One region of the Comamonas sp. MYb21 genome, then DNA from elsewhere that is predicted to be linked to it. Evidence: riboswitches for the same ligand, from Rfam matches in the RefSeq annotation. Region 1 holds a riboswitch; the other holds the start of a gene.

Region 1 (4,400 bases):
CACCGGCAGATCCTGCATCAGCGCCTCTTTGGACTCGGCCGCGCCGATAAAACCGACCGGAAAGCCAATGATGGCCGCAGGGCGGGGGCAGCTTGGGTCCTGCAGCATGTTGAGCAGGTGGAAGAGGGCGGTCGGCGCATTGCCGATGGCCACTACGGCGCCGGCCAGGTGCGGGCGCCACAGCTCCAGCGCCGCAGCGCTGCGGGTATTGTTCATTTGCTGCGCCAGCTCGGCCACAGCGGGCTCGTGCAAGGTGCAGATCACCGGGTTGCCAGCGGGCAGGCGCGAGCGGGTAATGCCTTCGCTGACCATGCGCACATCGCAGAGCACGGGCGCGCCGGCCTCCAGCGCGCGCTGGCCTGCTGCGACCGCGCCAGCGGAGAACTGCACATGCGCGGCCAGCTCCACCATGCCGGCGGCATGGATCATGCGCACCGCCACGCGCTCCTCACCGGGGGTGAAGCGCTGCAGATCGGCCTCGCGGCGAATGGTGGCGAAGGACTGCCGGTAGATCTCGGCGCCATTGGTTTCGTAGGTATGAACCATTACATTTCTTCAAACAACAGCCCGGGATTGTCGCGCAGACTGCGCGCGCTCCAGCGGGAATCGGGGACGGCCTGGGCCGTGGCATGGCGGCCGCGCCCATAGACGGGACCATCGCCGCCCGCTTGGGCCACCAAGGTGACAGTGGCGGGCAGCTGGCGTGCGCAGCCTTTGCTGCAGCCCGAGACATGCAGGTGCGCGCCCTCGGGCACATGGGGGGCGAGGGCCAGCGCCAGATCCTGCGTGGGGGCCAAGGCTTGGCGGCAACCGGGCGCGCCGCTGCAGGCCGAGACGCGCAGCCGCGCATCTTGCGCGTCGCAGATCCAGTGGTCGTGCTCGGTCAAGCCCGCCCCTGGCATGCCCTGGGGCGCAAGGCCTTCGACCAGCAGCATGCGCCAGGGTGTCAGCCGCAGGCCCGTGATGCCGCTGCGTGCCAGGCGCGCCAGCGCACTGGCAGCAACCCGGCCCAGTGGTGCGGCCACCAACAGGCCAAGACCGCACTGCCAGCCCGGTTTTGGCTGGCTCGCTGCGGGCAGGTATGGGGGCGCTTCATGCAGGCCAGCGGGCAGCGCCAGCGGTGGCAGTGCGCCTGGATGGGCTTGCGCCTGGCGCAGCAGCTGGGGCAGGCGGCCGGGGTGTTCGCCGGCCGCACGCCGCGCGCGCGCCTGCTCCGCGCACCAGCGGGCCAGTGCCAGGGCGGCTTGCACGCTGAGTAGGGGGGTGTCTGCCCGCCAGGCGATGGGGTAGCCGGGCACCTGCAGCAGCCAGCCTTGGGCACCATCGCGAACCAATTGCACATCGGCCGCGACCTCGGCCAGGCCGCCATGGCGGCCGCTGGCTAGTGAGACACCAAATTTGGCAGGCAGGCCCTCCAGCGCGGTATCGGCCAGCAGTGCCTGCTGCAAGGCCTCGGCCAGCGCGAGTACGCCGTCAGCGGGCTGGCACAGCGGGTCGATGACTAGGTTGCGCAGCCGCTCCTGGCGCGCATCGCCATCGAGCAGGCCCTGGGCGGCCAGGGCCGCCAGCAGCGCGCCGTGCTGATTGGGGGCGACACCGCGCAGCTGGATATTGGCGCGGCTGGTGAGCTCCAGCAGGCCGGCGCCATGCTCGCTGGCCAGCTCGGCCAAGCGCAGCGCCTGCGCGGCCGACAACCTGCCCAGCGGTGGGCGCACCCGCACCACCAGCCCATCGCCAGAAGCCATGGGCTGCCAGGCGCCAGGGCACCAGCCTTGGGTCTGTGGAAGGGGAGAGGGTGGGGTGGCAAACATGGAGCAGGCGGCAGCGCAGTCGCAATGCCGGGGTGCTGAAGTGTAGCGAAGTGCCCGCTTGCCGCCGGGCAGCAGGCGCAAACCACCCCGGTTTTTTGTCACAATCGGGCGCATGACGCTTGCTGCCCCCCGCATCCTCTTGGTGGACGATGATCCGCATATCCGCCGCTTTGTGCGTCTGGCCATGGAGGACGAAGGCTGGCAGGTCTTCGAGGCCGACAGCGCAAGGCGTGGCCTGATCGAGGCGGCCAGCCGCCAGCCCGATGCGCTGGTGCTGGACCTGGGCCTGCCCGATGCCGATGGCAAGACGTTGATCGCCGAGCTGCGCGGCTGGAGCGGCCTGCCGGTGCTGGTGCTCTCGGCCCGCGACCAGGAGGACGAGAAAGTGGCGGCGCTCGATGCGGGCGCGGATGACTACCTGAGCAAACCCTTTGGCGTGCCCGAGCTGCTGGCGCGCCTGCGCGTGATGCTGCGCCGCAGCCAGCGCAGTGGCGGCGAGCAGCCCGGCAGCACGGTGCACTTTGGCGATGTGGAGGTGGACCTGGCCACGCACGAAGTGCGCCAGGCGGGCGCTGCCGTGCACCTGACGCCGATCGAATTCCGGCTGCTGGCGGCGCTGATCGCCGGCCAGGGCCGGGTGCTGACGCACCGCCAGCTGCTGCTGCAGGTCTGGGGGCCGGAGTACCTGGACCGGCCGCACTACCTGCGCGTGCACATGGCCAACCTGCGCCAGAAGATCGAGGCCGAGCCGGCCCAGCCCCGCCATCTGCTTACCGAGCTTCAAGTGGGCTACCGCCTGGTGGGGTTACAGGGCTGATGCCCTTATAATCGCACTCCATCCGAGGAGCGTTGCAGCGTTTCCCAGTCTGGCCAGGCGCCAGACCACCATGGGGCGTGAGGCTCGGATTTCATCTCGCAACGACGCTCACCCACGCTTTCTGTGCGGTGAGATGGTCCTTCCCTTCTTCCGCGGAACGTGGTTTTTCATTCAATTTTTGGAGAAAACCATGAACGCTGCTGTTCGCTTCAATCCCGCTGACTCCGCGATTACCGATATTTCCCTGGCCGCTTGGGGCCGCAAGGAAATCAAGATCGCCGAAACCGAAATGCCTGGCCTGATGGCCGTGCGTGAAGAGTTCGCCGCTGCCCAGCCCTTGAAGGGCGCGCGCATCACCGGCTCGCTGCACATGACCATCCAGACCGCTGTGCTGATCGAGACGCTGACTGCGCTGGGCGCCCAAGTGCGCTGGGCCTCGTGCAACATCTTCTCGACCCAGGACCACGCCGCTGCCGCCATCGCCGAGACCGGCGTGCCCGTGTACGCGATCAAGGGCGAGTCGCTCAAGGACTACTGGGACTACACCCACGCGATCTTTGAATTCGGCGCCAAGGGCACCGAAGGCGAAGGCCCGAACATGATCCTGGACGACGGCGGCGATGCCACCATGCTGATGCACCTGGGCAAGAAGGCCGAGAAGGACATCTCCGTGCTGGCCAACCCCGGCAGCGAAGAAGAAAAGATCGTGTTTGCTGCGATCAAGGCCAAGCTGGCGGTGGATGCGACCTGGTACAGCCGCAAGTCGGCCCAGATCATGGGCGTGACCGAAGAGACCACCACTGGCGTGCACCGCCTGAACGAAATGTCGGCCAACGGCTCGCTGCTGTTCCGCGCGATCAACGTCAACGACTCGGTGACCAAGTCCAAGTTCGACAACCTCTACGGCTGCCGCGAATCGCTGGTGGACGGCATCAAGCGAGCCACCGATGTGATGATCGCCGGCAAGGTGGCTGTGGTGGCTGGCTACGGTGACGTGGGCAAGGGCTGCGCCCAGGCGCTGACTGCGCTGCGCGCGCAAGTCTGGGTGACCGAGATCGACCCGATCAACGCCCTGCAAGCGGCGATGGAAGGCTACAAGGTCGTGACCATGGAGTACGCCGCTGACAAGTGCGATATCTTCGTGACCACCACCGGCAACAAGGACATCATCCGCCACGAGCACATGGTCGCGATGAAGGACGAGGCCATCGTCTGCAACATCGGTCACTTCGACAACGAAATCGATGTCGCATCGATCGAGAAGTACGAGTGGGAGGAGATCAAGCCGCAGGTCGACCACATCACCTTCCCCGATGGGAAGAAGATCATCCTGCTGGCCAAGGGCCGACTGGTGAACCTGGGTTGCGCCACCGGCCACCCCAGCTTTGTGATGTCCAACTCCTTTGCCAACCAGACCCTGGCGCAGATCGAGCTGTTCACCCGCCCCGACGCCTACGAAGTGGGCAAGGTCTATGTGCTGCCCAAGGTGCTGGACGAGAAGGTCGCACGCCTGCACCTGAAGAAGGTCGGCGCCCAGCTGACCGAGCTGACCCAGGCGCAAGCGGACTACATCGGTGTGAAGAAGGAAGGCCCGTACAAGCCCGAAACCTACCGCTACTAACTTGAGCGGTAATCCCAGCGCCTGGTGACACCCTTGTGTGCCGCTAGGCGCTGCAGCCCTGTTGGGCATTTGTTGTGAAGACGGGCTGCTCCGCTTGGGCGGGCCAGCCGGTCGTTTTGATTGAAGGAACGCGCATGCGCGCAGATGTGTT
Region 2 (4,400 bases), on a different contig from region 1:
CTACGACGCCCCGTTTCTACTTGGCGGCGTTCAGCGCAGCCAGGCAATCATCAGCTGCAGCACAAAGGCATTGATGATGTCGATAAAGAACGCGCCCACCAGCGGCACGATCAGGAAGGCCTTGTGCGAGGGCCCGTACTGGCTGGTGATGGCCTGCATATTGGCCACAGCCGTGGGCGTGGCGCCCATGCCAAAGCCGCAGTGGCCGGCGGCCAGCACGGCGGCATCGTAGTTGCGGCCCATCGTGCGGAAGGTGATGAAGACGGCAAACAGCGCCAGCGCCACCGTCTGCACGGCCAGGATGAGCATCAGCGGCCCGGCCAGATCGGCCAGCTCCCAGAGCTTGAGTGACAGCAGCGCAATGGCCAGGTAGATCGACAGGCCGGCGTTGCCAAACACATCGATGGCGCGGTCAAACACCTTGAAGCCAAAGCCGTAGTCCAGCACATTGCGGATCACCACGCCGCCGCCCAGCGCCCAGACAAAGGTGGGCAGCTGCAGTATCGTGCCCTGGGTGACGCTGGTCATGAACTCGGCAAAGGCCAGGCAGCCGGCAAACAGCGCCAGGGTCTCGATGGCGGCCTCGGCAGTGATCAGGCGCGGGGCGGTATTGGGCGTCTCGAAATTGGCGACCTGGCTGCTGTCGTTGTTTTCGGTGTGTTCGCTTACTTCTTTCTCAGTCAGCGTGCGTGGCTGGGCCAGCTGGTGGCGGGTAATGAGGCGCTTGGCCAGGGGGCCGCCCAGCAGGCCGCCGATGACCAGGCCAAAGGTGGCGCAGGCAATGCCCAGCGCGGTGGCGCCGCTCAGGCCGTATTGGTTCTCCAGCACCGAGCCCCAGGCGCCAGCGGTACCGTGGCCGCCCAGCAAGGTGATCGAGCCCGCGACCAGGCCAATGAGCGGGTCCAGCCCCAGCAGGGTGGCCAGGCCCACGCCGACACCGTTTTGCACAAAGATAAACGCGACGATCACGCCCAGAAACACCACCAGGCCCATGCCGCCCTCACGCAGCTTGGCAAAGTTGGCGCTCAGCCCGATCGACGAGAAGAACACCAGCATGAAGCTGGTCTGCATAGCGTTGGCAAAGGCGAGGGTCAGGCCGGTGGCCTGGTGCAGCGCAAAGATGATGGCTGCCACCACCAGGCCGCCGGAGACGGGCTCGGGGATATTGAAGTCGCGCAGAAAGCGGATATGCCGCGTCAGCCACTTGCCCAGCAAGAGCACGAGGACGGCAAAGATCAGGGTGTAGTAAGCACTGAAACTCAGATGCAAGGGAATTCTCCTCAAAGAGCAGGCCTGGACCTGTTTGAAAACAGAAAGCCGGTGTTGACTATGGGTTGGTGTTTTTTGCCGGCAAAGCGCTGCAATATGGGTGAATGCCGAAGCATCGTCTGATTGAATAGGGCTATAACCAACAACGGTGAGTGGTGTTTGCGGCTATGGACAAGTCCCCCTGCCTGTGCTCCAGCGGCCGGCCTGGCTTAAAATGCAGGGCCTTGTCCCAAGGAGCGCTGCAGCAGGCCGGTGGTACCCCATCGCAGGCCTGTCAGGCTTGGGGCAGGTCGACGGGCATGCACGGCATGGCCCGCATCAACGGCGCTCACCTGTTCTGTCTCTGTTTTCTGGTTTTCACAGGTGAGCCCCATGTCCGCGTCTGCTGCCCCCGTTTCCGTTCCTCCCATGCGCCTGTCGGGCCTGGAGCCCGTGTTTGTTGGCGAGGACAGCCTGTTTGTCAACGTGGGCGAACGCACCAATGTGACGGGCTCCAAGGCCTTTGCGCGCCTGATCCTGAATGAGCAGTACGAAGAGGCGCTGGCCGTTGCGCGCCAGCAGGTGGAAAACGGCGCCCAGGTGATCGATGTCAACATGGACGAGGCCATGCTCGACAGCAAGGCCGCGATGGTGCGTTTTCTGAACCTGATCGCCTCCGAGCCCGATATCGCCCGCGTGCCCATCATGGTCGACAGCTCCAAATGGGAGGTGATCGAGGCGGGCCTGCGCTGCATCCAGGGCAAGGGCATCGTCAACTCCATCTCGATGAAAGAGGGCGTGGACGAGTTCAAGAAGCATGCGCGCCTGGTCAAGCGCTATGGCGCCGCTGCCGTGGTCATGGCCTTTGACGAAAAGGGCCAGGCCGATACCTACGAGCGCAAGATCGAGATCTGCGAGCGCGCCTACCGCATCCTGGTTGACGAGGTCGGTTTCCCGCCCGAGGACATCATCTTCGACCCCAACATCTTTGCCGTGGCCACCGGCATCGAAGAGCACAACAACTACGGCGTGGACTTCATCGAGGCCACGCGCTGGATCAAGCAGAACCTGCCCGGCGCCAAGGTGAGCGGCGGCGTGTCCAACGTGTCGTTCTCGTTCCGGGGCAACGACCCGGTGCGCGAGGCGATCCACACCGTGTTCCTGTACCACGCGATCCAGGCGGGCATGGACATGGGCATCGTCAACGCCGGCATGGTCGGCGTCTATGACGACCTGGAGCCGGTGCTGCGCGAGCGCGTCGAAGACGTGGTGTTCAACCGCCGCCCAGACGCCGGCGAGCGCCTGGTCGAAGTGGCCGACAGCGCCAAGAGCGGCGCCAAGGACGACAGCAAGAAGCTGGAATGGCGCGGCACGCCCGACAGCCCCAAGACCGTGAACGAGCGCCTGTCGCATGCGCTGGTGCATGGCATCACCGACTTCATCACCGAAGACACCGAAGAGGCCTACCAGGCCATCGTGGTGCAAGGCGGCGGGCGCCCGCTGCATGTGATCGAAGGCCCGCTGATGGACGGCATGAACATCGTCGGCGACCTGTTTGGCGCCGGCAAGATGTTCCTGCCCCAGGTGGTCAAGTCGGCCCGCGTGATGAAGCAGGCCGTGGCCCATCTGGTGCCCTATATCGAAGAGGAAAAGCGCCAGCAGGAAGCGGCGGGCATGGATGTCTCGAGCAAGGGCAAGATCGTCATCGCCACCGTCAAGGGCGATGTGCATGACATCGGCAAGAACATCGTCACCGTGGTGCTGCAGTGCAATAACTTCGAGGTCATCAACATGGGCGTGATGGTGCCCTGCCACGAGATCCTGGCCCGGGCCAAGGCAGAAGGCGCGGACATCATTGGCCTGTCGGGTCTGATCACGCCCAGCCTCGAAGAGATGCAGTATGTGGCCGGTGAGATGCACAAGGACGACTATTTCCGCATCAAGAAGATTCCGCTGCTGATTGGCGGCGCCACCTGCTCGCGCGTGCACACGGCCGTGAAGATCGCCCCCAAGTACGAAGGCCCCGTGCTTTACGTGCCCGATGCCTCGCGCAGCGTGAGCGTGGCCCAGAGCCTGCTGGGCGAGAACAAGGACCGCTACCTGCAAGAGGTGGAGGCCGACTACGACAAGGTGCGCACCCAGCACGCCAACAAGAAAAAGACCCCGCTGTGGACCCTGGCCCAGGCCCGCGCCAATGCCACCCCGGTGGATTTTGCCGCGCACCCGCCCGTCACGCCCCGCATGCTGGGCCGCCGCGTGTTCAAGAACTTTGACCTGGCCGAGATCGCCCAGTACATCGACTGGGGCCCGTTCTTCCAGACCTGGGACCTGGCCGGCCCGTACCCTGCCATCCTGGACGACGAGGTCGTCGGTGTGGAGGCGCGCAAGGTGCTGGCCGATGCCCAGGCCATGCTCAAGAAGATCATCGAAGGCCGCTGGCTGCAGGCCAATGGCGTGATGGGCCTGTTCCCTGCCAACCGCGTGGGCGACGACATCGTGTTCTACACCGACGAGTCGCGCAGCACCGAGCTGCTGACCTGGTACGGCATGCGCCAGCAAACCGAGAAGCAGGCGGTGGACAGCGTGATGCGCCCCAGCCGCTGCCTGGCCGACTTTGTCGCCCCCAAGGAATCGGGCATGGGCGATTACGCCGGCCTGTTTGCGGTCACGGCCGGTATCGGTGCCGAGAAAAAGGACAAGGAATTTGAAGCCGCGCTGGACGACTACAGCGGCATCATGTTCAAGGCCCTGGCCGACCGCCTGGCCGAAGCCTTTGCCGAATGCCTGCACCTGCGCGTGCGCCAAGACCTGTGGGGCTATGCCGCCGATGAGCAGCTGAGCAACGAGGAACTGATCAAGGAAAAATACCAGGGCGTGCGCCCCGCCCCCGGCTACCCCGCCTGCCCGGACCACACCGCCAAGATCGACCTGTTCAAGGCGCTGGATGCCGCCGACATCGGCATGCACCTCACCGAGAGCCTGGCGATGTTCCCCGCCTCCAGCGTCAGCGGCTTCTACCTGGGCTACCCCGAAGCTGTCTACTTCAATGTCGGCGAAATCGGCGAAGACCAGCTGGCCGATATGGCCCAGCGCCGGGGCATGGACATCGAAGTGCTGCGCCGGGCGCTGGCGCCGAATTTGGCGTAAATACA

What was found. Region 1 has a riboswitch for S-adenosylhomocysteine ahead of ahcY (adenosylhomocysteinase). Riboswitches for the same ligand answer to the same signal wherever they lie in the genome.
Region 2: it holds a riboswitch for S-adenosylhomocysteine, as region 1 does, so the genes downstream of both, metH (methionine synthase) here and ahcY (adenosylhomocysteinase) in region 1, are expected to answer to the same signal.

What each region holds. Positions count from the first base shown of each region.
Region 1 covers NZ_JBBGZC010000003.1:334,104-338,503, forward strand. The annotation lists gene WH367_RS06520 (precorrin-8X methylmutase) at 1-546, opposite strand, end outside; gene cobG (precorrin-3B synthase) at 546-1,811, opposite strand; gene WH367_RS06530 (response regulator) at 1,924-2,628, shown strand; S-adenosyl-L-homocysteine riboswitch at 2,647-2,745, shown strand; gene ahcY (adenosylhomocysteinase) at 2,819-4,249, shown strand; gene WH367_RS06540 (TlyA family RNA methyltransferase) at 4,384-4,400, shown strand, end outside.
Region 2 covers NZ_JBBGZC010000009.1:93,276-97,675, reverse strand. The annotation lists gene gltS (sodium/glutamate symporter) at 31-1,269, opposite strand; S-adenosyl-L-homocysteine riboswitch at 1,495-1,606, shown strand; gene metH (methionine synthase) at 1,642-4,395, shown strand.